One region of the Yersinia sp. KBS0713 genome, then DNA from elsewhere that is predicted to be linked to it. Evidence: predicted binding sites of a transcription regulator. Region 1 holds the regulator's gene; each other region holds the start of a gene.

Region 1 (7,755 bases):
CCAACCGCATGGAGCAAGGTTTTTCGCGGGTCTATCAGCACTATTTACTGGGGCAACTAAAGTTAAACGCCACCCGTAAGCTGTTACGTTACCCCGGTAGTCTGCCGCTGGGGCTGCCGCAATTGAAAGCATTGCGGCGAGTCAGAGATTTCGATGAAGTAATCACCGCTAAAATTCATGGCTTTAATGATGCGCTAGACTATTATCGCCGTTGCAGTGCTCTGCCGCTATTGCCGCAGATTAAGATCCCACTGCTGATCATTCATGCCAAAGATGACCCCTTTATGACGGCGGAAGTCATTCCCAATATCAATACACTGCCGGGCAATATTGATTATCAGTTAACCGAGCACGGCGGCCACGTCGGTTTTGTCGGCGGCTCCTTGAAACACCCAAAAATGTGGCTGGAGCAACGTATTCCCGCCTGGCTCACCCCCTATCTGGAGCAACATTCATGATCATTCCCTGGCAGCAGATCGACGGTGAAACGCTGGATAATCTGCTGGAAACCTTTGTGCTGCGTGAAGGTACAGATTACGGCGAACATGAGCGCTCATTAGCGCAAAAAGTCGAGGATGTCCGCCGTCAGCTGCTGAGCGGTGACGCGGTTTTAGTCTGGTCTGAGTTACACGAAACCATCAATATCATGCCGCGAGGCTCTTTCCGCGCCGACGCCGAAGAGCAGCCGTAATCTTCACCGTCTCACAAAGAGATTTGATGAAAATCAAGGTGACAAGCCGGAGACTTTGCCCTAAAAATAACCTTTACCGATAAGATGAACAGGCAAATGCCGCCCGGCCACTGAGGATCTCACCCCATGGAGTTACCGCTAATATGTCAACTAAACATCCGGTTATAGCCGTTACCGGCTCAAGTGGCGCAGGGACTACCACCACCAGTCTGGCGTTTCGTAAAATTTTTCAGCAGTTGAATATTCGCGCGGCGCAAATTGAAGGTGACAGCTTCCATCGCTATACCCGCCCTGAAATGGATGCCGCCATCCGTAAGGCGCGGGATCAAGGTCGGCATATCAGCTACTTTGGCCCTGAAGCCAATGATTTTGGTCAGTTGGAGCAAAGTGCAGCGGAATATGGCAAGCACGGCACTGGGCGCTCACGTAAGTACTTACACACCTATGATGAAGCGGTGCCTTATAACCAGATCCCGGGAACCTTCACGCCATGGGAGCCACTGCCAGAACCCACCGATGTGCTGTTTTATGAGGGGCTACACGGCGGCGTCGTGACCGAGCATCATGATGTGGCGAAGTACGTGGATCTATTGGTGGGCGTGGTGCCTATCGTCAATCTGGAGTGGATTCAAAAGCTGGTGCGCGATACTGGCGAGCGCGGTCACTCACGTGAAGCGGTGATGGATTCTGTCGTGCGATCAATGGACGACTACATTAACTACATTACGCCACAGTTCTCGCGCACCCATATTAACTTCCAGCGCGTGCCGACTGTCGATACCTCCAACCCTTTTGCGGCTAAAGCCATTCCGTCGCTGGATGAAAGTTTTGTTGTCATTCATTTTCGAGGTTTGGACCAGATCGACTTCCCCTACTTGCTGGCAATGTTGCAAGGGTCATTTATCTCTAATATCAATACATTGGTGGTGCCGGGTGGAAAGATGGGGCTGGCAATGGAGCTGATTATGGCCCCGTTAGTGCAGCAACTACTGGAGGGCAAGACGATCGGCTAATCTCCTTCGTTTCTGGCGTTGCGATGATGCTGGCTGCAACACCAGGAACGTTGAACATCACTAGGGTGCTGATTAACTAGGCAATTTCACGAATTTCAAAACTGTGGGTAATGGTCGCCGCTTTACCCAACATCAGGGAGACGGAGCAGTATTTCTCTGCTGACAGCTCAACCGCACGCTCAACAATTTTGTCAGTAAGCCCCTTACCGCTGACGATAAAGTGCAAATTGATTTGCGTAAACAGACGCGGTGCTTCTTCGCGACGCTGAGAGGTTAACGTGACCTCACAATCGCGCACATCGTTACGCCCTTTTTGCAAAATAGAGACCACATCAATCGCGCTGCAGCCACCTGCTGACATCAACAACATCTCCATCGGGCTAGGTGCTTTATCACCGGCATTTCCATCCATCAAAACTTGATGTCCTGACGCCGATTCACCCAAAAATGTCAGCCCCTCAACCCACTTTACACGTGCCTGCATAACACTCGCTCCCAGTTAAATTTTCTGATCCAGACTACCCTTTCATTTAGAAACTGGCAATGTAACCCGATGTTCATCATGCTGAAGCGATACAACACAAGACACTGACCTCATCCTGTGCTACAAACAGAACCGAAAGTGTTGTTTCTAGAATTAAATAGGGTAGCTCCCAATACTCAGTGAAGGGTTTCTATCCAGTACGTATCTTGGCTATACCTTTCGGCAATTGAGCAAATTAATATGCTAAAAGAAAGTGTATTTTAAAAGCACGCCGTACAGGGAACTCTGAGCCCTGTTAAGTTAGGCAGCGATAACAACAGAGGATAACAGCGAATGGTTCTCGGCAAGCCACAAACAGACCCGACTCTCGAATGGTTCCTGTCTCATTGCCATATCCACAAATACCCATCGAAGAGTACGCTAATTCACCAAGGTGAAAAGGCCGAAACGCTTTACTACATCGTGAAAGGCTCCGTTGCGGTGCTGATTAAAGATGAAGAGGGTAAAGAGATGATTCTCTCCTATTTAAACCAAGGGGATTTCATCGGCGAGCTTGGATTATTTGAAGAAGGCCAAGAGCGTAGTGCCTGGGTTAGAGCAAAAACCGCCTGTGAAGTGGCTGAAATTTCTTACAAAAAATTCCGTCAGTTGATTCAGGTAAATCCAGATATCTTGATGCGCCTCTCTTCACAAATGGCGAACCGCCTTCAGATTACATCCGAGAAAGTGGGTAACCTCGCTTTCCTTGATGTTACTGGGCGCATTGCACAAACGCTGCTTAACCTGGCAAAACAACCTGATGCCATGACCCACCCAGATGGGATGCAGATTAAGATTACCCGCCAGGAAATTGGTCAGATAGTTGGCTGTTCCCGCGAAACTGTGGGGCGGATACTAAAAATGCTGGAAGATCAGAACTTGATCTCCGCACACGGTAAAACGATTGTCGTTTACGGCACCCGTTAATTCCCTATAAACCGGTGCCGATACCCTCGGCATCGGTTTTCTCAATCTTTTGTGATTAATAAATTTCTGGGGCCTAAATGAAGTGGCAACGGGTTATTTATCATCCTGAAGTAAACTATGCATTACGCCAAACATTAGTTCTCTGCCTGCCAGCAGCCCTAGGCTTTGCTATCGGCGAGCTGCGACTCGGACTGATGTTCTCCCTGATACCCGCGTGTTGCAATATTGCCTCGCTGGATACACCGCACCAACACTTCTTCCGGCGGCTGATTATTGGTGGCGCGCTCTTTACACTGAGCAGCTTCCTGACCCAGCAGCTGTTGCTGTGGCACATTCCCTTGCCGTGGATCATGCTCGGGCTAGCACTGGTGCTCGGTGTCAACGGCGCAATCAGCCCCCTCCATGGCCACTTGTTGCCCGCCGCGTTAATCGCCGCAATATTCAGCCTAAGCATGGTTGGTCGCGCACCTATCTGGCAAGCACCCCTGTTGTGCGCTGTCGGAACACTCTGGTACGGCCTCTTTAACTGGCTGTGGTTCCGGTTATGCAGAGACCAGCCGATCCGTGAGCCACTAAGCCAGCTTTATCATTTACTGGCAGATTATTGCGACGCTAAATACAACCTACTCTCCCAGCATGTAGAGCCGGAAAAGGCGCTCCCCCCGTTGCTTGATCGGCAACAGGGGATAATGGACAAAATTAACCAGCTTTATCAGCAATTTAACTTAATCAACAATGCCACCAAGGCGGAGCGCAAACGGCTATTGGGGCTATTTCAGATGGCGCTAGACCTGCAAGAGCACATTACTGCGGCGCTGAATCAGTCAGATAGAGTGCGAGACCTCCTGGAGCATAGTCGGATAGAGGAGGTACTTCGCCGCAATACGCAGATTATCTCAGCTCAAATGCGCGTTATTGCCGATGATATTCTCTATCACCACCGTGCCAAGCGAAATTTCACCGCCGGCGATGCGCTGGTTGAACTGGAAGAGATAGCCCAGCAGCACCCCAATAATCCAGTGGCGCAATTTTGCTACTACCATACCAGCCACGTTATCCAGATCCTGAGTGACCGACGCCCGCTGTATGAGCGCGAGTTGATCTCCAGCCAGCAACAGCAGCCATTTTGGCCCGCCCTTATCAGTTACCTCTCATTTAAGTCTGGTGCGCTGCGCGCTGCCGCACGACTGGGGGTGACACTGGCCGCAGGCAGCTATATTGGTGCCTTGATGCACCTGCCAAAACCTTATTGGATCTTACTCACCGTGATGTTGGTGGTACAAAACGGCTATAACGCGACTAAGGTGCGCATCTATCACCGCGCCCTCGGGACACTGATCGGGCTGGTGTTGGCGGCAGGTTTGCTGCATTTACAGATGCCGGAGGGGGTGACACTGGGCATTATGTTGCTGATCACACTGGTGGCCTATCTGGTGCAACGTAACAACTACGGGCTAGCGGTTATTGGTCGAACCATCACGGCGGTGTATATCTTGCAGCTATTAACCGGTGATGGCGCTGACTTTTTAGTCCCACGTCTGCTGGATACCTTAATTGGTTGTGCGCTGGCCTTTGCCAGCACCTTATGGCTGTGGCCTCAGTGGCAGAGCGGGTTGCTGCGTAAAAATGCCCATCAGGCACTCAGCGCTTACCAGCAGATCCTGCGCTTGTTGCTGGCCCCACACCCTGATATTACCCAGCTCTCCTATGAACGTATTGAGGTGAACAAAGCCAGTAATACCGTCTTAAGCTCACTGAATCAGGCGATGCAAGAGCCGGGATTCAACTCAAAATATTTAGCGGATATGCGGCTGTGGGCGACCCATAGCGAGTTGATTGTTGGACATATCAACGAAATGACTATTCTTACGCGGGAACATCCATTAACTGAATCAACCACGCCGCCTGAAGCGGGTCACAACCTCATGAGTGTCGCGCTAGCGACAGAGTATTTGCAGCTATGTGAGATGGCGATTCAGCAGTGCCAGCAGCGGCTAGAATCAGACAGCTGCGAGGGGAGTGATGATTTTGTGCAAGCACCGGATGTGGCCGTCGACACGCAAATATCTGAACTGGAACGAAATTTGCGGCGTATCCTGTCACATTTAAGTGTTATGCATACCGTGTCGTCGATGGCCTGGCAGCAGCAGCCCCACCACGGTATTTGGCGCAGCCGGAAGTTGCGGGATCAGACGTTTACCGGAGAGTAAATTTAGCTCTCATTCACCAGGCTGGCGATAGCGCTCTCTAAACGCGCCACTCCTTGCTGGATATCATCCAACTCAATCACCAGCGAAGGCGCTAAGCGCAATACATCTGGCCCGGCATTGAGGATCATCAACCCATTTGCCGCCGCTGCGGTCAGGAACTCCCGCGCCCGGCCACGGTATTGCGGTGCTAACTCAGCACCAATCAGCAGCCCCATGCCACGGATATCACTAAACACCGAGTACTTGCGGTTAATCACTTCCAGCGCCTGCACAAACAGGCCATGGCGCTGTTCAATACCCTCAAGGACCTCTGGGGTATTAATCACATCCAGCGCGGCTTCAGCAACTGCACAAGCCAGAGGATTACCACCATAAGTGGTGCCGTGGGTGCCGACGGCCATCACCGAGGCAATCTCTTCGGTGGTCAGCATCGCACTGATCGGGAACCCGCCACCCAAGGCTTTCGCCGTAGTGAGGATATCCGGCGTCACGCCATAGTGCATATAGGTGAACAACTTGCCGCTACGGCCCATGCCACTTTGCACTTCGTCGAACACCAACAGTGCCTTGTGTTGAGTACAAAGCTCGCGCACACCTTGCAGGAACTCAGGTGTCGCGGCGGTAATCCCGCCCTCCCCTTGGATCGGCTCCAGCACCACCGCGCAGGTGTGGTCATCCATCACCGCTTTCACTGCGGCCAGATCATTAAACGGCACATGGATGATGTCGGCCGGTTTCGGGCCAAAACCATCGGAGTACTTTGGCTGACCACCGACGGATACGGTAAACAAGGTGCGACCATGGAATGCATTATGGAAAGCAATGATTTTGGTTTTATACGGGCTATGGCGCTCAATGGCGTAATGACGGGCCAACTTAAATGCCGCTTCATTCGCTTCACCGCCCGAATTGGCGAAAAACACCCGATCGGCAAAGGTGGCGGCAATCAGTTTTTGCGCCAAACGCAGCGCTGGCTCGTTGGTGAATACATTACTGGTATGCCATAACGTCTCACCCTGCTGATGCAGGGCCGCCACTAGCGCCGGATGGCAGTGGCCAAGGGCAGTAACCGCGATCCCGCCAGCAAAATCAATGTATTCCGTGCCCTGCTGATCCCATACTCGGCTACCTTTCCCTTTTACCGGGATAAACTGTGCTGGTGCATAAACAGGCAAAATAACCTGATCGAATGTACTGCGATTAACTGTTAGTTTATCTGACATTGCCCTGCCCACCTCTAATTATCCATTGAGCCGCCAACTACTGACGAATGAAAATATAATCACAAAATATGCATAAAAAATCACAAGCAAGCAAACAAAAAGATTATTTTATTGATGAGGGAAACTTAACCTGCTAATTTTTAAGGAAATTAGCCAATAATTGATGTCCCTGCTCGCTGAGGATGCTCTCCGGATGAAACTGCACGCCCTCCAGTGGCAAGGTGCGATGGCGGATACCCATGATTTCATCCATTTCGCCCTCTCGCTCCGTCCATGCGGTCAGCTCAAAACAGGCGGGTAGTGAATCGGCGTCAATGACTAATGAGTGATAGCGAGTCACCGTCAGCGGCTGATTCAGCCCTTGGAAAACCCCTTGATTATTATGGCAAATCGCGGTGGTCTTGCCATGCATCACCTGCCGCGCCCGCACAATACGCGCACCAAAAGCTTGCCCTAGCGCCTGATGGCCCAGGCAAACCCCCAGTATTGGTAATTTACCGGCAAAATGGCTGATAACCGCCAACGAAATCCCCGCCTCATTCGGCGTGCAAGGGCCGGGCGAGATCACCAAATGTGATGGCGATAACCGTTCAATATCAGCCAGTTGTACCTCATCATTACGTTTAACCACCACCGTAACCCCCAGTTCACAAAAATACTGGTAGAGGTTGTAGGTAAATGAATCGTAATTATCGATTAATAACAGCATTTCATATCCAAAAATTCAGCCTAGCGCTTACGCCCACCGGTAATTGACCCCAGAACGCCGCGCAGAATTTGTCGACCCAAGTCGCGTGCCATGCTTTTGGCGGCGGTTTGGACAATTCCATCACGCTTGCCGCCCCGTGGGCCAGTAGAACCAAACAGTAAATCATTTAGCCCCCCCATCAAACCGCCGCCACTTTGCTGTTCAGTGGGTTGCTGAGGGGCCGCCGCCTCCCCAGGTGCTGCACTCCCCATCGTGGAGAAGCCGCCTGCGGATAATTTCTCATAGGCAGATTCGCGGTCGACCATCTCTTCATAGCGGCCATAGAGTGGGGAATGATTGATGGCGTGATTACGTGCTGCTGCATCCAATGCTCCCATTTTTGATTGTGGGGCGATAACCATGCCTCGCTCCACCACATTGGGCCGCCCTTTCTCGTCGAGGAAGGAGATCAGCGCTTCA
Region 2 (7,755 bases), 1.7 Mb from region 1:
TCGAGTGCATTGATAATAAAGCCGGACAGTGGCGCGGTGAACATGCCACCGATGGGGGCGAACATCATGACGAAAGCATTGGCGCGGCCAATTTCACGTTCCGGGAACCAGTTACTCACCATGGTCAGGACCACCGGTAGCATACCGCCCTCAGAGACCCCCAGCACAAAGCGCAGGAATAGCAATTGATAATGGTTGGTGACAAAACCGGTCAGAATCGAAACAACAGCCCAGACCGCCAGAGAATAGGCAATGAATTTTCTGCCGCTGCCATGTACCGCAATACGGCCACCCGGCACTTGTAAAAATAGATAACCAATAAAGAAAATACCGCCCGCTAAGCCGGCCATTTGGCTGGTAATCGCCAGATCACTCTCCATACCGCCAGGTAGCGCAAAACTAATATTGACCCGGTCCATAAAAGAAATAATACAAGCAATCATTATTGGCACAATAACGCGGAACCAACGGGCATTAGGGATCTTACTGTCCATATAAACACGCCTCATGATAATAGCTAAGCATTACCCTGCATCGCGCATAAAGACGCAGGGAATATCGAAAACAAATAAGGAATATTTGCAGCTGTTAATTAAACTTCACAAAATGTTGTTATTATTGCTATGACTTAATTTTTAATAAGTGATGGCCGTTGGTGCTGGTTGACCCGAGAAATGAGCATGAATATTAGAGAACACAATATCGCTCATTTGAATGCGCGTCTCTTTTGTGGCGCTGGCGATATGGGGCAGTAATACGACATTATCCATCTCAATTAATGCCTGTGGCACATTTGGCTCATCGGCAAATACATCCAGACCCGCACCGCCAATATCTTGCTGTTGCAGCGCATGAATTAAATCATCCTGATTAACCATGCTGCCACGGGCAATATTGATCAGCATCCCATCATTGGGCATCGCCGCAAAAATAGCTTTATCGACCAGACCGGCACTCTCTTTCCCACCCGAGATTGCCACTACCAGAATATCGCTCTGTTGCGCCAGGGTGATTAAATCTGGCACATATTGATATGGCAGACTCTCAATCTGTACCCTATCGGTATAGGCAATTGGCATATCGAAGCCAGCGGCACGGCGGGCAATAGCTTGACCAATACGCCCCATACCAAATATCCCCAGGCGTTTACCGGTCACTTTGGATGCTAATGGCAAACTGCTGTGTGGCCACTGACCCGCGCGCAGGAATTTATCGGCCTGACATAAGCGGCGCGAGGTAGCAATAATCAGCCCCAGTGCGGTGTCAGCCACATCATCTGTCAGCACACCCGGCGTGGTGGTCACAATGATTTTGCGCTCACGGGTATAATCCAGATCAACCGCATCAGTTCCGACACCGAAGATTGAGATAATCTCCACTTCAGGTAATAACGCCAGAACTTCGTTGGTCACGCCAATATCACCACGGGTCACAATACCTTTAATATTCTTGCCCTGCTCAGCCAGGAACTGCGCGTGATCCGCCATCTGGAAGAGTTTGTGAACAGTGAAGTTTTGTTCCAATTTTTCCGTCAGATAGTCCATTACTGGGGCGATGATTAATACGGCTTGTTTCGAGCTGGATTGCGTGCTGTTTTTCATTACGAGTACCTGACCTGTCAATAAATCAAAGAAACCAGAATGGCGAGAGGTCATCATCGGATGATGCAGCCATTCAGCGAATGTCGTTATGAGACCTGTTTTCAATGTTTTATTTTGTGATGTGGGTCACTGTAAATCATGTTAAGAAAACATGTTACCGGTAACGTGAGCCAGCTATCATTGTCCGAGCTGAATTGTTTCAGCTAATCAAATGAGCGTTAATCATTTATGTAAGGCATTTACTGAAATGTTATCAGCTGCGGTAATTTGTTATGGCGGGAATCAGGTAACAGCAAGGGAGAGTATGGGGAGTGAGTGACTGCCATTGCAGCAAACAATAGCAGCAAATGAGGGGTGACCATCCGTGCAGAGATGGCTGAAAGCTTAAATAGTGCCACCAAGGGAAATCCGATAATGCAGGTCAACCTGTTCAATTGTCGGGATTTTCTTAATTTTTTTAATCAAAATCTCAGCGGCAACTTTACCCATTTCAAAACGTGGCGTGGTGACACTGGCCAGCACCGGCGTGGTTGCCTGACCAATATCTAACCCATGAAAACCGGAAATTGCCATTGCCGCAGGTATCGCCATGCCCAATTTTAAGCACTCTTGTAACACCCCCACCGCCATATCATCATTGGTACAGAAAATAGCATCGATCTGCGGATACATTTGTCGTGCCAATGCCAACATCCCGGCCCCAATGGAGACCGAAGAGACTTTATTGGGGGTAATATGTAATGGCGTGAAACCTGCATCACTCATTGCCTGGCTATAACCTTGATAACGCTTGCGATCACGCATATCAGACATGGAACCGAAATAGACAATATTCTGTTTTCCACTGGCGAGCAGTGTTGCGGTCATATCGTAGGCGGCCTGATAATTATTGAACCCGACGGTGATGCGATTAAATTGTGGCTCCAGATCCATCACTTGTGCAATTGGAATTTCTGAAGCATTCAGATATTTATCAGCGCGTAAGGTATGTTCCGAGTCCGTGAGTATTAAGCCGGAAATCTGGCAGGAGAGTAGATTAATAATCTGCTCCTCTTCACGCTCTTTACTGTAGTTATAGTTAACCACCAGTGTCTGGTAACCACTTGCGGCCGTCACTGACTCAATACCGGCTAATAAATCGGAGAAAATCTGGTTATTAAAGGAGGGCACCAAGATTCCTATCCGTGGACTTTTTTGATTAACAGCCGTTTCCCCTTCAGAATCAGCACTGTAGTTAACTTCAGCCATCACCTGGGCAATGCGCTCACCGGTTTCTGCTGCCACTTTTTCCGGCGTACGCAAATAGCGACTGACGGTCATTTTGGTCACGCCGGCAAGTAACGCGATATCCTGTAACGTAACACGCTGGTTTTTCATGGCAAATACCTGGAGCAAAGGTGCGGGATGGGTAACGTGATTATGCACTGTTAGCTGGTGTAATGAAAAGCATGTTACCGGTTAAATATGCCATAACAACCATGCTGATCATTATTAAGTTATTTTATTATCAATAAGTTAATCTGCAAGCTGTTAATGAAATGGGCAAAGCCTCTGCTAACGGCGCTCTTTTTCTATCCTCAAGGCGATATTGCTCACGTAAGCGGTAACAAGTTGTCGTAACATGATTTAAAGTGATCTGCATCACAGTTTGCTACAGCAGAAAACGTTCTGATAGAGACATGTTTTCAGACGGTCAATTTAATTGGGAATACCGCTAATTGGATTTCCATCAGCTTAAAGCAATATTAGGGAATAATAACAACTTTATTATTTGTGATCTTATTGCCGAAATTGAATTTATTACTGTATTCACTCAGCAGTCATCACTCGTGACATCTATTTTACATGTCGCTTGATTAGCGCCATTAGGAATTAAAATGAAAAATCTATTTTCGTTAGAAAAACGCAAAGTATTGATTACAGGTTCAGCACAAGGCATCGGATTTTTATTGGCAAAAGGGTTGGCCGAATTTGGTGCGGAAATCATTATTAATGATATCACCGCCGAGCGGGCAGAAAAAGCCGTTGCAGAATTACGTGCTAGTGGATTTGTTGCTCATGCAGCGGCCTTTAATGTAACTGATCATGATGCAGTTAATGAGGCCATCGCACAAATAGAGAGCAGTATTGGCGCTATTGATATTTTAATTAATAATGCCGGTATTCAACGCCGCCATGCTTTTACTGAATTCCCAGAAAAAGATTGGGATGATGTTATTGCCGTAAACCAGAAATCAGTATTTTTGGTTTCACAAGCGGTCTCCCGTTATATGGTTAAGCGCCAACGTGGCAAAATTATCAATATTTGCTCCATGCAAAGTGAATTAGGTCGCGACACTATCACACCTTATGCCGCCTCTAAAGGCGCGGTCAAAATGCTGACTCGCGGTATGTGTGTCGAGCTGGCCCGTTACAACATTCAGGTCAATGGTATCGCCCCTGGCTATTTCAAAACCGAGATGACAAAAGCGCTAGTCGACGATCAAGCCTTTACCGATTGGTTGTGCAAACGTACGCCAGCGGCCCGCTGGGGGAACCCGGAAGAGCTGATTGGTGCTGCGGTGTATCTGTCATCCAGAGCCTCTGATTTCGTTAATGGTCATCTACTGTTTGTTGATGGCGGCATGTTGGTCGCAGTCTGATAGGCACAAAGGAAAGATATGTCTGGTAAATGCATTATTGTCATGGGTGTCTCCGGCACAGGTAAATCCTGTGTGGGTCAGGCGCTGGCGCTGGCCCTTAACGCCAAATTTATTGATGGTGATGACCTGCATCCCCGCGCCAATATTCAGAAAATGGCATCAGGGCAGCCGCTAAATGATCAAGACCGCGCCCCCTGGCTGGAGCGGCTAAGTGACGTGGCCTATAGCTTGCAACAAAAGAATGAAGTGGGTTTTTTGGTCTGTTCGGCACTGAAAAAACAGTATCGCGACCGTCTGCGCGAAGGGAACCACGGCATCCGTTTTTTGTGGCTGACCGGTGATTACGATTTAGTGCTGCACAGAATGCAGCAACGCGCCGGGCATTTTATGCCAGAGAGCCTGTTAAAGAGCCAGTTCGCGACATTGGAAGCCCCTGGGGCCAGCGAACCAGATGTCATCCAAATCGATATTTCGCCTGATGTAGCTGGGGTGGTTGAACTCTGTATTGCCGCGCTGGCAGATGAAAATAGCGTGAGTCATTGCGCATAAGCGCGGGCCACCGAAGCCTAGAGGAGTAGTTATGATACTTGATGAACTGAAAAGCGCGGTGAATAACCCGCTCTATCCGGATGCAATCCGCCGGACATTGGCAACCATCAGCCAGATGGATTTAGCTAATCTGCCTGCGGGCGAGCAAGAGATTGAGGGGCGTGAAATTTACCTAAATCATATTATTGCGGCATCCAAACCACTGTATGAACAGGCACCTGAATTGCATCGCTACTATATTGATATTCATATTCTGCTGGAGGGTAGCGAGGTGATTGGTGCTTCGCCCTCTGCTCAAGGCCAGCGCCCGACCATGGATTTTGATAGTGAGCGGGATTTCGGTCTGTTTGAGGGGATCAGTACAGAAACCTTGTTAACACTGGCCCCCGGTGATATCGCCCTATTGTTCCCCGGCGAGTTGCATCGCCCAATGGGGACGCTGGGGGAAGTTGCACCACTGCGCAAGATTGTGGTTAAAGTGGCGAATCACCTTATCTGATTTGGTGTTGTTGTGATTGGAGGCGGAAGTTTCGCTACCGCCCTAATCAGCATCTATCCTCACCGAGGGTTCCAAGGAGCTGCGCCCTTGGCGCTCTCTTCTCGCCGCCAGCCACAAGCCACTGTTCTTCATCCCATAACCAAACACCACGCCAACCAACAGTGAAGCGGTCACTAACTTCCAATTGCCATTACCGGCAAAGGTCGCGCAAGCACCGATAAAGGTGCCGGGGACGAAAGATAGCCACTGTTGGCAAGCCTGAATGCACATCAAAAACGCCACCATACCGGTCAGCACATAGCCGAGGATCGCCCACTCTGGCTGCAAAGCACTACCCTGAATAATCATCATCGCCCAAAATACCCCACTCAGGCAGGTTAACAAGGTAATCAGCAACCCTTTCAAGCCACCTTGTGGACAGGCGAAATAGGCGGTACAGCCCAGAAAACCGGCCCAACTGATAAGCCCCAGGCTGACCGCAACCCAACCCCAGATACCTGAGAGGATGCCGGTGGTAATGGCAATCATCAGAATAATGTTCATCAGCATTTACCTGCGCGAAAGTGTTAAACGAAACGTGTATTGAGTGAAAGTCGCGCAGTTTACCTGAATTCATACCTTTTTTATCAACTCAGATCACATTAACAACCAAGTTATTACTATAGTTTCATCAAAAACGTGACTTAAATCACCAATGAATACAGAAAAATAGAACACGGATTGCTCTATTGTTTATTTCACCTTTTATCAACTTAGAAACCCATATAAAACAAAACCCCCTGCCAGTTTTGCTGACAGGGGGTTGGAATTACCGAGTTAACGATGGTTACATTAGCGGTTGCGCCAACTGCACCAGCGAAATCAATGGCTGCGGGTAGATACCCAGGAACAGCACCAAAATCGCGGAAATCAGCACCACCACACCACCGGCAGTCAATGCCCAGTTGTTTGGTGTATCACGCACCAATTTTTCCGGCGCACTGAGGTACAAACTCACCGTCACGCGCAGATAGTAGTACAGACCAATGGCACTGCCCAAAACCACGGCACCGGTCAACCACCACAGGTTGGCGCTGACACCCATTGCCACCACGAAGAATTTGCCGATAAAGCCCAGTGTCATGGGGATACCCGCCAGTGACAGCATCATCACCGTCATCACCGCAGAGAGAATGGGCTTATGCCAGAACAACCCGCGATAAGAGAACAGGGACTCCGCATCCGGGCCTTTGTACGGGCTGGACATCAGGCTGACGACACCAAAGGCACCCAGGCTGCTGAACAGGTAACCGGCCAGATAGACGCCGACGGTTTCCAGTGCCAGCTGATGGGTCTGCACCGCCACCAGCGCAATCAGCAAGTAGCCAAGGTGCGCGATAGAGGAGTAACCCAGCAGGCGCTTGATGTTGGTCTGGCTGATTGCCATCAAGTTACCAAACAGAATCGACGCCACGGCAATCAAGGAGAGCACTAAGCGCACCGCTTCACTGTCGGCGGCTGGCGCATACAGGAACAGGCGCATCACCACCGCAAAGATGGCAATCTTGCTGGCGGTGGCCAGGAAGGTGGATACCGGAGCAGGTGCACCCTGATAAACATCTGGCGTCCAGAGTTGGAACGGCACCAGTGATAGCTTAAAGCCAAGACCAACAATCATCATCCCGAGGCCTGCCAGGATCAGCGGCTGGTGGATAGTGGAGTCACTCAGGCTCTTGCCCAAACCGGCGAAAGACAAGCTACCGGATTCCGCATACAGCAGCGCCATACCAAACAGCAGGAATGACGACGCCGCCGCAGAGAGCAGCATATATTTGATGCTGGCTTCCAGTGAACGCTTCTGGCGATAGGCATAACCAATCAGCCCAAACAGCGGCAGCGAGATAAGCTCAATACCCAAAAATAGCGACGCCAAATGGTTAGCACTCGCCAGCAGAATGCCCCCCATGGTGGCAATTAGCACCAGCAGGTAGAACTCTTCGCGGTTATCCGGATAGCCATTTAGCCACGGATAGGCAAAGGTGCTGGTCGCCAGACTGGCAACAATCACCAACCCGGTATAGAACATGGCATAGCCGTCAACCCGCATCAGCGGAGTGACATCCATTGGCCCTACCTGCCCGACGAAATAGAGGGAGAGCAGCGCCAGGTTTAGCCCGATGACCGTCAGGGTGGCGTTGATAAAGTGATCGCGTCGCCACGCAATGGAGAGCATCACAACCACCACCGTCAATCCGACGATCAACAGCGGTAGCATTGCGATCAGTTGTTGAGGAGTTATTGTCATGGCGAATTACGGCCTTGTAGTTGTAATTGATGAAGCATTGAACCACTGCTGTACATTGCTCATCGCAGCATGGGAGGTGTCGAGAATCGGCTGCGGGTAAACCCCGAGCAGCACCAGCAACACCACTAACAGCAGGATGATAGAGAGTTCCCTTGCACTCATACCCGGTAACGCCTCTTC
Region 3 (7,755 bases), 1.8 Mb from region 1:
ACTGCTTAGGAGTATCAGCATCCAGCTTTAATGTTGAAATGCTGTGTTTGATAAAAATCCGCTCTCGGGCGGATTTTTTGCGTCTATTGGCATGGGGCAGTGATGCGTTTTGTCCTTGCACCCGCACTCATTTCAGTATGAGGTTCAGCGCAAAGATTATCTCACGGCGTTTGCCGCAGCGGCAATCAGGTCAATGATCTGCTGTGGATGAGAGATATGTGAGGCGTGACTGGCAGGCAATTCAATCACAATTTGTGCCTGAATTCGTTCGGCAAATCCGCGCTGTGTTTCTACCGGCAACATCCGGTCTTCGGTCGAAACCTGATACCAGCAAGGCTTCACCCGCCAGGCTGGCTGGGCAGATTTATCAGTAAAAGCACGTGCTGCTAAGGGTTTTTGCACCAAAGCCATCACCAATGCTTCGTTTTCATCAATATCCTGACACATGTTTTCATGGAACCTATCAGTGTCGATCCACAAAAAACCATTATCATCGGGGCGAATGTAAGCAGCGCCAATGGGGGGTTTACGTAAGGCAAAGAGGCTGGATAAGCTTTCACCGGCATCGGGAGCGAAAGCAGCGAGATAGACCATCCCAACCACATTTTGCAGATGCCCGACCTGAGTAATCACCATGCCGCCATAAGAGTGGCCAACTAATAGTGTTGGGCCATATAATGCGGTAGTTAGCTTAATAGTACACTCTACATCATCTGCCAATGAAGTTAGCGGATTTTGAATGGCAATCACCCGGTGACCCATGGCATGCAGTGCTGGAATAATATGCCGCCATTGTGAACCATCAGCCCAGGCACCATGTACTAATAGAATATTAAGCTTAGTCGCCATATTTCCCCCGAAGCGGGTATTACCGAAACCTTGGATAATATCTACATGCAGAAATAGCATTCTTGACGAATAACAACTTCTACTCATTTACTGGTGCTAATTATTTTTCTAATCCGATAGGTATGTTATTAGAATTAATGAACTCTGTTATTAGACTTTAAGTATAAAGAACTACTGGCTGGTGGCTCTAGGATAAAGATGAAAATGAAACCTTTATTAAGGCTATCAGCATGAGAGTTGACGGCATAAAATCGCTGATAACAAAAAGCATAAAAGTTAAAATAAATAAAAACAAGGGATTAACAAGATCTCATGTTGAAAATGGCAGACTAATTTACTGGTAAAAATAGAATAATATGACAAACTACTATTAGCTCTGATTTACCTTCACTGCTCTTATCGTGATTCACATATCAAGCTGCATTAAAATAAAAGTAATAGATTATAATAAACAGTAGGTTGTAATCATGACGACACTCAATGAGCAGGCTCCACTTATGCTACATGACACTAAACTTGAACAGCAGATTTTACGGCGATCGATTTTTTGTACTTTGATTATTGCCACCATGGGGATTGTTTTCGGTATTGTTTGTGGTTCGATGTCGATTATTTTTGATGGCATGTTCTCCGCCTTAGATGCCGGCATGTGCAGTTTATCCTTATTGGTTTCACGACTGCTAGGCCAACCGAATAGCCGGCGTTTTCAATATGGTTTCTGGCATGTAGAGCCGCTGGTATTGGCTTTTAATGGCAGCTTATTGGCTTTCCTCTGTCTGTATGCATTTGTTAATGCTATTAAAGGTATTATTGATGGTGGTCGAGAGTTAGAACTCGGCTGGGCGATTGTTTATGCTCTGGTTGTTAGCATTTTCTGTTTCACCATCTTCTTAAAACAGCATCGTTTGAATAAGCGCGTTAAGTCTGAGCTAATAGCGCTGGATACCAAGAGCTGGCTGATGTCAGCTTGCATTAGTTCTGCTTTATTGGTGGCCTTTTTACTCTCCTGGAGCATGGAAGGCACCCGTTATGAGCACTTAATTGTTTATACCGACCCCAGCGTATTAGCACTGTTAACCTTGATACTGATACCTGTTCCGATAAAAACGGTGATTGCGGCAGTGCGCGAAGTATTACAAATGACACCAGATACGTTAGATTCGTCCATGGAAAACTTAATGGATGAGCTGATGGCGAAATATAAATTTATTGACTATTCACATTACGCCACTCGTATTGGTCGAGGCTTATTTGTTGAAATTCATGTTGTTATACCGCCTGAAATGGAAAATAGTGGTGTACCTTATTTTGACAAAATACGTGATGAAATCTCCCATGCAATTGGTGAGTCCGGCCCCCATCGCTGGTTAACTATCTCCTTTACCCGCGATGCTAAGTGGTTATAGCGCAAAGGAGATAACCGGGCAGCTGATTTTAAATTAACTAACGAGGATCATGATGGTTATGGAAAAGATGATTGTTAAGCGCCAGGTAAAACTTAACTCTATTGACGCACCATCAAGATTTAACGCTGTATCCAAGGTCGCAATTAGTGATAGCACCATTGCTGCTCGTAAAGCCAAAATTATCAGCAATATGGTGCGGGCTGATCTCGATTACCTATTCGTTTATGCTGACAAAGAGCATGGTGGCAACTTTGAGTATCTTGCCGGGTTTATCCCCCGCTTTGAAGAAGCAGCGATGGTGCTGCATGTCTCAGGGGAGACTTATTTATTACTGGGCAACGAGAATTTAAAGTTATCGCAATATGCCAGAGTGGAGAATATCGGAATTCATGTTCCCTATTTCTCTTTGCCAAATCAGCCAATGGAAAACAGCAAAACATTGGTTGAGTTATTGGCTGATACCGGTATTAAGCAAGCTAAAAAGGTCGGGGTGGCGGGATGGAAACTCTTTACCAGCAAACGGGACGATAATAGCCAGCTGTTTGATCTTCCCTATTTTATTGTGGATGCGATTAAGCAATCCGTTTCACCAACCACGGCGGTGATTAATGCTACCGCGCTTTTTATTGGCAGTGATACAGCGGCCAGAGTCACCAATAATGCTAATGAATTGGCTCATTATGAATATGGGGCGAATCTGGCATCTAATTGTATTCTTAAGGCACTGGCTGCGGTAGAGATTGGTAAAACAGAAAAACAGCTGGGCAGTTATCTTGCTGACGAAGGGCAACCGAATACCGTGGTGATGATTGCAGCGACGGGTGCTCGTTTTGAACAAGCTAATTTGTATCCCGGAGATAAAGCGGTGCAACTTGGCGATAAGATTTCATTGACCACTGGGTTTAAAGGCGGCCTGAGTAGCCGAACTGGTTATGCTGTCCATCACGCAGATGAACTGCCTTTAGCGGAAAGGGATTATCTCGATAGAGTCGCAATCCCTTATTACACCACTGTAGTGGCCTGGTTAGAAAATATTCGTATTGGCATGTTGGGCAAAGAGATCTATTCGCTCGTTGAGGCAGTACTCCCTAAATCGCAATATCACTGGTCATTAAATCCCGGTCATTTAGTGGCTGATGAAGAGTGGTTGTGTTCACCTATTTATAGTGATTCGGAAGAGATAATCAGCAGTGGTATGCTATTCCAAATTGATATTATTCCTGCGGTAAAAGGTTATGCCGGCGTGAGTGCTGAGGAGTGTATTGCGCTGGCGGATCAACAACTGCGTCATGACCTTGCGACCCATTACCCAGAGGTTTGGCAAAGAATAGTGCATCGGCGTCACTATATTTGTCATGTGCTGAATATTCGTCTCAGCGAAGAGGTGTTACCGATGTCGAATGCGGTGGGCTATTTGCGACCTTTTTTGCTGGATAAGCAGCGCGCATTGCAATGTATTGATGGGGCATAGCACTGATAGCTTAGGTCTCCATTGAGGTGACTTTAGGGGCGTTTTCGCCTCTTTTTACTGTAGATAGTTCGCAACAACCTCGGCTAAAACCGTGGTTCATCTTCGGATTTATCCCCCCTGCTGAGATTTCGTGCAAAACTGCAGGCGATACTCTTGCCATCTTGTGGCATAATGCGCGCCGAATCACATTTTCTATAATTCTTGAATATCCCTATTCAGTAATCCAATCGAGAGCGAGCTCTGTGCTAAGTACTAACAATATCACCATGCAATTCGGCAGCAAGCCGCTGTTTGAGAACATTTCAGTAAAATTCGGTGGCGGTAATCGCTATGGCCTGATTGGCGCTAATGGGTGTGGTAAATCCACATTCATGAAAATCCTTGGTGGTGATCTGGCACCAAGCGGCGGCAACGTATTCCTTGACCCAAATGAGCGCTTGGGTAAATTGCGTCAGGACCAATTCGCCTTTGAAAACAACACAGTGCTGGACACCGTTATTATGGGTCACGGCGAATTGTGGGAAGTAAAAGAAGAGCGCGACCGCATTTACGCCATGCCTGAAATGAGTGAAGCAGACGGCTATAAAGTGGCTGATCTGGAAGTTGCCTATGGTGAAATGGATGGTTACAGCGCAGAAGCCCGTGCCGGTGAATTGCTGCTCGGTGTCGGTATTCCGGTTGAGCAACATTATGGTTTGATGAGCGAAATCGCTCCCGGCTTCAAATTGCGTGTCTTGTTGGCGCAGGCCCTGTTCTCAGACCCAGAAATCTTGTTACTCGACGAACCTACCAACAACCTGGATATCGATACTATCCGCTGGTTGGAACAAGTGCTGAACGAACGTAGCAGCACCATGATCATTATTTCCCATGACCGTCACTTCCTGAACATGGTGTGCACCCACATGGCGGATCTGGATTACGGCGAATTGCGTGTTTATCCGGGTAACTATGATGAATACATGACGGCTGCGACTCAAGCTCGCGATCGTCTGCTCTCTGATAACGCCAAGAAAAAAGCCCAGATCTCTGAGCTGCAATCCTTTGTAAGTCGCTTTAGTGCCAACGCCTCTAAATCCAAGCAGGCCACTTCGCGCGCCCGCCAGATTGATAAAATTCAGCTTGATGAAGTAAAAGCTTCTAGCCGTCAGAACCCGTTTATCCGCTTTGATCAGGATAAAAAGTTGTTCCGCAATGCGCTGGAAGTTGAATTGCTGACGAAAGGTTTTGATAACGGCCCACTGTTTAAAAAACTGGATCTGCGTCTGGAAGTGGGTGAGAAAGTGGCTATCCTCGGGCCAAATGGTATCGGTAAATCTACTTTGCTGAAAACCTTGGTAGGGGATTATGAGCCAGATTCTGGCAGCGTAAAATGGTCTGAAAACAGTAAGATAGGTTACTACGCGCAGGATCACGCCAGCGATTTTGAGATCGATCTGACGGTATTTGACTGGATGAGTCAGTGGAAACAGGAAAAAGATGACGAGCAGGCTGTGCGCAGTGTGCTGGGCCGTTTACTGTTTAGCCAGGATGATATCAAGAAGAAAGTACAGGTCTTGTCTGGTGGTGAGAAAGGGCGGATGTTATTTGGTAAGTTGATGATGCAGCGGCCTAACATTCTGGTAATGGATGAGCCAACCAACCATTTGGATATGGAATCCATTGAAGCGCTTAACATGGCACTGGAAATGTACGAAGGCACGTTAATCTTCGTTTCCCATGACCGTGAGTTCGTCAGTTCATTGGCGAGCCGAGTGATTGAAATGACACCAAGCAAATTGATCGACTTTACCGGCAATTACGAAGATTATCTGCGTAGCCAGGGTATCCAGTCCTGATTATCTGATCGGGTGCTAATAAGAGAGCTGATGCATTGCATCAGCTTTTTTTTGCACTGAACTCCGCTAAATCTTGCTGCAAACCTCGCAATTGAGATCTTTTGCTAGTTTTAAACTGCGAAATTCTGCGGTCATGGCGTCGTACATCAATATACGGCCGGATATCACCTGACCATAATTGGCCAGTAATTTTATCGCTTCCATTGCTTGCAAGTTACCAATAATACCCACTAATGGGGCCATCACCCCAGCTTCAACGCAGGTGAGCGCATTATTGCCGAACAATCGACTAAGGCAGCGATAACAGGGCTGATTCTCCTGATAGGTGAAGACAGTGATTTGCCCCTCCATCCGAATGGCAGCGCCTGAAACCAGGGGTTTACGTTGTGCATGGCACAGACGATTCAATTGTTCGCGGCTGGCGACATTATCCGTGCAATCCAACACTAATTGGTGTTCAGCAATGGTGGTAGCGAGTTGCTCATCATCTAACTGGGCATCAACTGTTTTCAGTGTCAGATGGGGGTTCATCTCTGATAGTGTCAGCGCCGCAGAGGCCACTTTAGACATCCCGATACGGCTATCGCGATGCAGAATCTGCCGTTGCAAGTTGGACAGAGAAACCCTATCAAAATCCAGCAGGCTAAGATGGCCCACCCCGGCCACTGCCAAATATTGTGCCGCCGCACACCCCAGGCCACCTAATCCAACGATCAGCACCTTAGCTGCGTTAAGCTTTTCCTGACCGTCAAAATCAAAATCGCGCAGGACGATTTGCCGGTTGTAACGCAGAGTTTGTGCATCGGAAAGTTCAGGCAACATCTCAGCTCCCTAGCAGCGCATTAAATAACTCTATCTCAACGATTTCGCCAATTTCAACTGAACCACGCTCCCGCTCAAGTACGATAAAACAATTCCCCTGACTAAATGAGCTAAATATATGGGACCCCTGATGGCCAGTGGTACGCACTTCCAGCTCGCCGTTGGCGTTGGTAGAGAAAATCCCGCGCTGGAAATCCAAACGACCTGGAGATTTTTTCAATTTAGTCACTGCTTTTGCCTTCAGGCGCACTGGCGGATGCCACTCAGAGTGGCCGGAGAGCTTGGCAATTAGCGGTTGCACTAACTGATAGAAGGTTAGGGCCGCTGAGACCGGGTTACCCGGTAAGCCACAGAACCAAGCATTCTCTAATTTGCCAAAAGCAAAAGGTTTGCCGGGCTTGATTGCCAATTTCCAGAAACCGATATCACCTAACTCCTCCAGCATCTGTTTGGTGTAATCCGCTTCACCGACTGAGACGCCGCCACTGCTAATAACCAGATCTGCAGTACCATCGGCTTGCTCAAATGCCTTACGCAATGCCTGCTGATCATCAGGGATGACGCCGAGGTCAATGATTTGGCATCCTAACTGTTGCAACATTAAGCGCACCGCAAAGCGATTAGTATCGTAAATCTGCCCTTCGCCCAACGGCTGCCCGATCGGCTGTAACTCATCGCCAGTAGAGAAAATGGCGACCTTCAAGGTGCGGAAAACCGTGACTTCGGCAATCCCCAATGATGCCAGCAAGGGGAGTTGCGCTGCGCCTAATTTTACGCCCGCGGGGAACACTGGCGCACCTTGTTCGATATCTTCCCCCGCTAAACGGATATTTTGCCCGATATGCACACTGCCATTAAATGTGACACCTTGTTCGCTCACCATGGCCTGCTCTTGCATGATGACGGCATCAGCCCCCGCAGGAATAGGGGCACCGGTCATAATGCGGACACAGGTATTGGCAGGCCACGAATCTTTAAAGGGCGCCCCCGCAAAAGCCTTGCCAGCCACCGGTAATGGCAGTCCGCTGCTAAGCTCATTACAGCGCACAGCATAACCGTCCATAGCCGAATTGGCGAAAGGGGGAACAGCAATGGGGGAAGTTATTGCACGGGCTGTGATACGCCCCGCAGCATCGGTTAACGGGACAATTTCTGTTGCTTGCAATGGCGTGACCTGTGACAGCATTTTTGTCAGTGCTTGTTCCAGAGAGAGTAAATCCGAGGTATTACAGTGATCCATGCTGAACTCCGTGGTCTGTGTGCACCCTGCTAAGGGTATGGCGGATGCAGAGCTACCAAATAAGAGAGCCATTATGGCAGAGAATGTATAGTGGGTGAATGGATGGAGGCCACAGACTGAGACTGTCTT
Region 4 (7,755 bases), 950 kb from region 1:
TACCTAATGCACGTGTATCCATGGCAGTGATAATCCCCGACCGCTCAGCAAAGACCGGCTTACTCAACATGGCAACTGGCAAGTAACTGTCATAGCGCTCAACGAAATCACTTGGGCCTTTTTGCGCCGCCACCATACGACCAAAGAGTTCCGCCGCTTTGCCGTTATCCAGCACCGCTTGCAGCTTGGCTCTGGCATCGGCATCATCTTGGGCCAGGCCGCCGGACAGCAGCATCTCCACACACAGCGCCATGGTCACCTCCAGCAGGCGCGGGTTGCGATACTCGCCAGTCAGGAAACGCACCGCTTCGCGCACTTCAACGCCATTACCCGCGCTGGAGGCCAAGACCTGATTCATGTCAGTCAGTAGCGCCGTGGTTTTGCAACCAGCACCATTCGCGACGCCGACAATCGCCTGCGCCAAATCAGAGGATAGCTGATACGTTGGCATAAATGCACCAGAGCCGACTTTAACGTCCATCACTAACGCATCCAACCCTTCCGCCAGTTTCTTAGCCAGAATAGAGGCGGTAATTAGCGGAATAGAGTCCACTGTCGCGGTGATATCACGGGTGGCATAAAAGCGCTTATCCGCCGGTGCCAGCGAGCTGGTTTGGCCGATAATTGCCACGCCGACATCCTGAATGATTTTGCGAAATGCAGTGTCATCGGGGAAAATATCAAAACCGGGAATGGCTTCCAGTTTATCCAGTGTGCCACCGGTATGCCCCAAACCACGGCCTGAAATCATCGGCACATAACCACCACAGGCGGCGACCATTGGGCCAAGCATCAGTGATGTTACATCGCCTACACCGCCCGTGGAGTGTTTATCCACAATTGGGCCATTGAGATTCAGGCTCTTCCAGTTCAGTACCGTGCCTGAATCACGCATCGCCATGGTGAGCGCCACACGTTCAGGCATGCTCATATCATGGAAATAAATGGTCATCGCCAAAGCAGCAATCTGCCCTTCGGAAACCACATTGTCGCGAATACCATTGATAAAGAAGCGAATTTCTTCTTCGCTTAGTGGCTGACCGTCGCGTTTTTTACGAATAATTTCTTGTGCGAGAAACAAGGCATCCCCCTGTTTATGGAATGAAAGCCGCACTGCGAGCAAATTGGCCCGCAGTGCATCTGCTAAATTCAGTTATTGGCTAAATTCAAATCGGCGCAGACAGTTAATAGCCGCTGCTTTTGCTATCGCTCTGATGACCCAGAGTTGTTAATAAGCTGGCTAACAGACTGGACGCCCCAAAGCGGAAGTGGCGAGCATCTGCCCAGCCTTCACCCATCAATTGATCGGCCAGTTGTAGGAACTGCGCGGCATCTTCAGCGGTGCGTACACCGCCCGCTGGCTTGAAGCCCACGGTTTTACCCACCCCCAAATCGCGGATGGTGCGCATCATGATGCCCGCACTCTCCAATGTGGCATTCACCGGCACTTTACCGGTGGAGGTTTTGATAAAGTCAGCGCCTGCTTTGATGGCAATTTCAGAGGCCTGGCGAATCAAATGCTCTTGCTTTAACTCCCCTGTTTCGATAATGACTTTCAGCAATACATTTGCGGCAGCGCAAGCTTCTTTGCACTGTTTCACTAATTCGAAACCGACCTTATCATTACCCGCCATTAAGGCGCGGTAAGGGAACACCACATCAACTTCATTAGCACCGTAAGCAATGGCAGCACGGGTTTCGGCCAGAGCAATGGCAATATCGTCATTGCCATGTGGGAAGTTAGTCACAGTCGCAATGCGAATTTCAGGTGTACCTTGCTCGCGCAATGTTTTACGCGCAATAGGAATAAAGCGAGGATAAATACAGATTGCTGCCGTATTACCGGCAGGGCTTTTTGCCTGACGACACAACGCGATAACTTTATCATCAGTGTCGTCGTCATTCAGGGTGGTTAAATCCATCAAACTCAGCGCGCGTTTGGCATAATCATGCAGATTCGCGCAGGCGGTTAATTCGGTCATAAAACTCTCCAACACTATTTCAGCCCCGGCACCTTGCCAGAACTGAGCATTTATTTATGAGTGAACCAGAGAGTGTATTGATATCTCTGGCTTTGAACTCAAGACGTTGGCGAGCGGACTTGGTTCCTTGAAGAAAGCCCCATGGGTAATCCCCTAGGTTGCAATTGAGATCCTTCTCACCGCAATACTCTTCTTACTGGAAGTTGCCGCAATATTCGCAGCTCTCACTCAGAAAAGTTAATCATGCTATTTGAACACGTTATCAACACCTGAGGTGTGTTCAATTTCACACTAATCAATAGTAATTTGTAACGCGCCAATATTATATGTGATTGGAATCACAAAATAACCTGATTTATGGCTTACCAACACTATTATGCCCACTAGCATCAAGAATAGCTTATGGGCAGAAATAGGGTTAGCTAGCCTAATTACAGGGCCAGGAAGAAGCCGGCGATGGTAGCACTCATCAAATTCGACAGTGTCCCTGCGGCAACCGCTTTCAGACCAAATCGCGCGATATCATGGCGGCGATTCGGGGCCATGCTGCCCAACCCACCGAGTAAGATGGCGACCGATGACAAGTTAGCAAAACCACAGAGCGCGAAGGAGATAATCGCTTTCGTGTGATCAGAAAGCACCTGCAAGCCTGCCGCTTTAACTAACTCTTCCGCCTGTAGATATTGACCGAAATTCATAAATGCCACGAATTCGTTGACGATGATTTTCTGGCCAATAAAGGAGCCAGCAACCATTGCTTCACTCCACGGCACACCAATCAGGTAAGCGATTGGGGAGAATACCCAGCCCAGAATCAGCTCCAGCGAGAGTTGCGGGTAGTCGAACCAGCCACCAATTCCGCCCAAAATACCATTTAGCAATGCAATCAATGCAATGAAAGCCAGCAACATTGCGCCGACATTCAGCGCCAGTTGTAGACCAGAGGCAGCACCGGAAGCCGCAGCGTCAATCACGTTAGCTGGTCGGTCATCTTCAGCAATCAGGGTGGTGGCATCGACGGTATCGCGGGTTTTTTCAGTTTCTGGCACCATCAATTTAGCAAAGAGCAGCCCGCCCGGAGCCGCCATAAAGGAGGCGGCGATCAGATATTCCAACGGCACCCCCATCTGCGCGTAACCGGCCAAAACTGAACCGGCGACCGAGGCTAAACCACCACACATCACAGCAAACAGTTCTGATTGAGTCATGGTGGCAATATATGGCCGCACGACCAGCGGGGCTTCCGTTTGCCCAACAAAAATGTTGGCGGTCGCGGAGAGGGATTCGGTACGTGAGGTGCCGAGCAGCTTTTGTAAGCCGCCGCCTAACACCTTAATCACAATTTGCATAATGCCGAGATAATACAAAACCGCGATCAATGATGAGAAGAAGACAATAACCGGCAATACTCGCAGGGCGAAGATAAAACCGCCACCGCCAAAGACTTCAAACATTTTGTCGGAAACCAAACCGCCAAACATAAATGAAATACCGCTATTACCGTAAGCGATAACGTTCGCCACACCTTCAGACATCCCGCCCAGGATACGACGTCCAATCGGCACATATAACACTAGTGCCCCGACGCCCACCTGAATAATAAATGCCCCCACCACAGTGCGGATATTAATCGCCCTAAAATTACTGGAAAGAAGCACGGCTATTAATATCAGAACTGCCATCCCGACCAAGCTCATAAGCATGTAAGATCATCCTGTTAATGATTTGTATGAAAATAATATGGGCGGGATTATACCGACAAGCGCGCGCTATCAAACAATCTCTGTCACAAATAAACACAACTCAGAGCAACTGTTTGATATTTATTGTGATGATGGTCACAGAAAAATCACAATAGAAGAAATGGCACGCTAATTATTAGTTAGCTTTTCATGTGCAATCGAGGGACGGGGTTATCGCGAAAGCTTATCAGCAGAGGGTAAGCGAAATAAGCGCTGACTATTCGCCAGCAGATGGGTGGCTATCTCTTGCGGCGCTTCTGAGCGCAATTCACACAAGGCCGCGAACACATGGGCAGCACGCTCGGGTCGATTGGGTTGACCTTGGAAACCGGCCAATGGCATGTCCGGCGCATCAGTTTCCAGTAACAGAGCCGAGAGCGGTAATGCCGCCATAACCTTGCGGGTTTTCTGCGCCCGCTCATAGGTGATGGTTCCCCCAACGCCAATGTAATAACCCAAACGAATGAATGCCTGCGCTTGCGCTAAGCTGCCAGCAAAACCATGCACCACACCAGTGCGCGGCAATGCAGCTTTGCGCAATGCGGCAGCCAGTTGATCATGGGAGCGGCGGGAGTGCAAAATAACCGGGAGATCGTGCTGTTTAGCCAGCTTAAGCTGAGCCTGTAATAGCGCTAATTGTCGTAGAAACTGCGGCTCATCCATATAGAGATCCAGACCAATCTCCCCCACCGCCACCAGTTTTTCCGGTTTATTCGCCAAATAAGAGGCCAGCGCCGCTAAATCTGCCTCCTGATGCTCAGCAATATAGAGCGGGTGCATACCCAGTGCGGCAAACAGCGGCGGATAGCGCTCAGCCAAAGCTAAAATGCGGGGGAAGTAAGCCACACTCACAGCAGGGATAATCAGTTGCCTGACATTCGCCTGCGCAGCGCTCGCTAAGCTGGCAACCTCCTCACCGCTGAATGGTGGAAAGTCAAAGTGACAGTGGGTGTCAACAAAATAGGGGGGATCAATAAATGAGGGCGTCGGCCCCGCTATCAGTGTCATTAGGCCGTATCACCTTTGTTTTTTGCCGCGCTCGGAGGCGAAATAATCTCGCCCGCCAACAGCTTACTTTTGCTTTTATTGTGCGTGGTGGTCGGCACAATTAGCCCGCTGTCTGCCACGGTCATCTGAGGTGGAATATGTTGATTTGCCACGGCAACTGAATCGACGGGAGTGATGATATCTGGCGTTTGAATGATATCAAATGAAGAATCATCGCTATCAATCAACTCAGCCATATCATCTAGCTGGTTAATATCTTGTGGCTGGATCATACGGCGGGAGAGAGGGATCGCAGTTTTCTCGCCCCCCATTTCAGCTTGATACTGCCGGTCACGGGGCAAGAGCCAGTGCCCAACAGTGGCCAGGAAATAGCGGCCACAGCGGCGGCCCAAATGGTAATCTTGATTCAGTGCCGCCACACGGCTCCCCAGTGCATTACTGGCGAGGGGTTTGGGCGGGAAAATCTCGAAAATCCGCAGGTCACCCGGCGGCTTTTCAATGAATTGCTGAATGCGATGATAGCTCTGTTCATGCTGTTGCATGATCCGCACCAGCTGCTGCAAACTGCTCTCACTCAGCAGGTGCTCCATCCGCTTCATCCATTGCGGGGTACAGTAAGCCTGCGAAGGAACAGTACGGATAACCACGATAGTATCCGCGCCACGGCGATAGGCCTCTTCAACCGGAATTGCATCACTGATGCCGCCATCCTGATAACTTATCCCATCCAAATCAACGCCTTGACGATAAAAACCGGGAATGGCACTGGAGGCTTTAAGCGCCGGTAGCCAGCTTTCACGGGTGGGAGCGATATAGGTTGGCTCGAAATCATCACTACGGCAGGCGCACATTAAGAATTCGCGCCCATTAATCAGGTGCTGTTCGGCGTGATCGAGTGCCAGCGGCAGTTGCTGTGAAGTGATATCCACCAGCCAATCGAGATCAATTAAGTGCCCACCACGGACAAAACGTAATGGATTGAAGAAATTAGCGGTTGTGGTGTAACGGGTAATGACGCGACGGGCATAGCCGGGTTGGCCGCAAATAAAAGCGGAGAGGTTTTGTGCGCCAGCGGATGTGCCGATCATCAGATCAAAAGGGTTAAAGCGGGCGCGCTGGAACTCATCCAGCACACCGGCTGTAAAAATTCCCCGCTGCCCGCCCCCCTCACACACCAACGCCATTTTACCGGGTTGATATGGTTTATAGGCGAGTGGCTCAATATTTCCGAGCGTGATAGGTATTCTGTATCCCACCATCCATCCTTAATTCGGCTACAACAGGTGTCGAGGATACCCCTTCTTCACCTTTGCTGTAACCCTCTCGCCATACTAAAGGCGCTTACGTCCTGTAAACAAACTGATGAGAAATAGCACAATACCGACGACGAAGACGACTTTCGCCGCCCAGGCTGCAGTGCCCGCCAGCCCACCAAAACCTAATGCCGCAGCGATTAATGCAATAATCAGAAATATGATGCCCCAGCGAAACATAAGCTTCTCCTTACCGTTTTAATTAATATTCCGTGGGCTAATCAATAACCCACGAAACACCCGTCAGTCGGATAACAATTAAGGCTTGATGCTCAGATCATTTTTGACACTTTTCACGCCATCTACCGCTTTGGCGATACTTTCAGCACGTTCGGACTGAGCTTTATTCTCAACAGTACCGGACAACTGCACCACACCCTCGGTGGTTTCAACTTTTATTTTACGTGACGGGACAATGTCATCAGCCAGTAATTTGGCCTTGATGGAGCTGGTTGTCGCAGCATCGCCAGCATATTCACTAACCGATTGTGTTTTCTGATCTTTCACATGCAGCTTATCGCTAACGGATTTTACACCTTCAACGTTTGCGGCAATTTCAACGGCAGTTTCAGCTTCTGCCTGAGAAGTAACGAAGCCACTCAGCGTCACGACGCCATGGTTGGTTTCAACTGAAATATCAGTACTTTTGAGGGATTTCTCCTCCAGCAACGCGCTTTTCACTTTTGCCGTTGCTGCGCTATCCCCCATGTAATTATCCACTTTCTTCATGGAGCTATCGATTTTGGCACCGGTCCTGTCCACAGCGTTGGAGGCTTTATTGAGCATAGTGTCTTCGGCCAGCACACTACCGCTGATAAGCGCAGTACCTAAAACAACAGCCATCACTGAACGGGCAAATTTTGTGTTTTTCATCGATTTCTTCCTTTTATTGTTTTGAACCCCAAACTGGCTATAACGCCCCAATTTGCGGATTCTTATGCCACCGCAGAGGGGTAGCCATTTGATGAATACTTTACGATTACTACAGGTTAGTCGCCCCAAAGTAAATGCGACTCAATCCTGTGCGTAGTTATAAAGATAGAGCATTTGAGGAGAAATAGAGTCGGAATCGGCCTAAAGGCAGATTTTTATGATTAAGTCAGAGTTATCTTAGGGATGAGTTCATGAGGGAGTTTAATGAATCGGGGTACGCTGTACCCCGATAGCGTGCGGCTTGCGGCGGGATTAATGCTCGCGAGTTTTACGGAAACGGACTTCTGGGTAACGCTCTTGCGTAATATTAAGATTGACCATGGTTGGCGCGATATAGCTCAAATTATCACCACCATCCAATGCCAGGTTAACTTCATTCTTACGTTTAAACTCTTCGAATTTCTTCACGTCGTCACACTCAACCCAACGGGCAGTTGAGACGTTAACGGATTCATATACCGCTTCCACGTTATATTCGCTTTTCAGCCGTGATGAGACCACTTCAAACTGCAGAATACCGACCGCGCCGACAATCAAATCGTTGTTGGTCAATGGGCGGAACACCTGCACCGCGCCCTCTTCTGACAGCTGAACCAAACCTTTCAGTAGCTGCTTTTGCTTCAATGGGTCGCGCAGACGAATGCGGCGGAACAGTTCAGGGGCGAAGTTCGGAATACCGGTGAACTTCATATCTTCACCTTGGGTGAAGGTATCGCCGATTTGAATCGTGCCATGGTTATGCAGGCCGATAATGTCGCCAGCATAGGCTTCTTCAAT

The links. The regulator CRP, encoded in region 1, controls carbon source genes, mostly activating them, when cyclic AMP is high. The targets are predictions, from matches to a motif close to ATGTGANNNNNNTCACAT.
Positions count from the first base shown of each region.
Region 2: idnO (gluconate 5-dehydrogenase) is a predicted target of CRP. The motif match lies at 3,231-3,248, and genes of this name have one in related genera.
Region 3: FFE93_RS13975 (ABC-F family ATPase) is a predicted target of CRP. The motif match lies at 3,898-3,915, and genes of this name have one in related genera.
Region 4: deoC (deoxyribose-phosphate aldolase) is a predicted target of CRP. The motif match lies at 2,257-2,274, and genes of this name have one in related genera.

Region 1 is NZ_CP042173.1:224,528-232,282, reverse strand. It holds gene FFE93_RS00945 (hydrolase) at 1-458, shown strand, start outside; gene FFE93_RS00940 (YheU family protein) at 455-691, shown strand; gene FFE93_RS00935 (phosphoribulokinase) at 835-1,704, shown strand; gene FFE93_RS00930 (OsmC family protein) at 1,781-2,188, opposite strand; gene crp (cAMP-activated global transcriptional regulator CRP) at 2,522-3,154, shown strand; gene FFE93_RS00920 (YccS/YhfK family putative transporter) at 3,232-5,364, shown strand; gene FFE93_RS00915 (aspartate aminotransferase family protein) at 5,367-6,587, opposite strand; gene FFE93_RS00910 (aminodeoxychorismate synthase component II) at 6,721-7,296, opposite strand; gene FFE93_RS00905 (helicase HerA-like C-terminal domain-containing protein) at 7,317-7,755, opposite strand, start outside.
Region 2 is NZ_CP042173.1:3,020,777-3,028,531, forward strand. It holds gene FFE93_RS14350 (MFS transporter) at 1-494, opposite strand, end outside; gene FFE93_RS14355 (2-hydroxyacid dehydrogenase) at 636-1,601, opposite strand; gene FFE93_RS14360 (substrate-binding domain-containing protein) at 1,986-2,978, opposite strand; gene idnO (gluconate 5-dehydrogenase) at 3,479-4,243, shown strand; gene FFE93_RS14370 (gluconokinase) at 4,262-4,792, shown strand; gene FFE93_RS14375 (YhcH/YjgK/YiaL family protein) at 4,824-5,291, shown strand; gene FFE93_RS14380 (DUF1097 domain-containing protein) at 5,334-5,834, opposite strand; gene nuoN (NADH-quinone oxidoreductase subunit NuoN) at 6,118-7,575, opposite strand; gene nuoM (NADH-quinone oxidoreductase subunit M) at 7,582-7,755, opposite strand, start outside.
Region 3 is NZ_CP042173.1:2,921,803-2,929,557, reverse strand. It holds gene FFE93_RS13990 (alpha/beta fold hydrolase) at 157-849, opposite strand; gene FFE93_RS13985 (cation diffusion facilitator family transporter) at 1,317-2,255, shown strand; gene FFE93_RS13980 (M24 family metallopeptidase) at 2,314-3,726, shown strand; gene FFE93_RS13975 (ABC-F family ATPase) at 3,969-5,564, shown strand; gene moeB (molybdopterin-synthase adenylyltransferase MoeB) at 5,631-6,386, opposite strand; gene moeA (molybdopterin molybdotransferase MoeA) at 6,388-7,626, opposite strand.
Region 4 is NZ_CP042173.1:3,815,127-3,822,881, forward strand. It holds gene deoA (thymidine phosphorylase) at 1-1,081, opposite strand, end outside; gene deoC (deoxyribose-phosphate aldolase) at 1,185-1,982, opposite strand; gene FFE93_RS18130 (NupC/NupG family nucleoside CNT transporter) at 2,414-3,685, opposite strand; gene FFE93_RS18135 (TatD family hydrolase) at 3,896-4,732, opposite strand; gene FFE93_RS18140 (patatin family protein) at 4,732-5,991, opposite strand; gene FFE93_RS18145 (DUF1328 domain-containing protein) at 6,064-6,225, opposite strand; gene osmY (molecular chaperone OsmY) at 6,304-6,918, opposite strand; gene prfC (peptide chain release factor 3) at 7,231-7,755, opposite strand, start outside.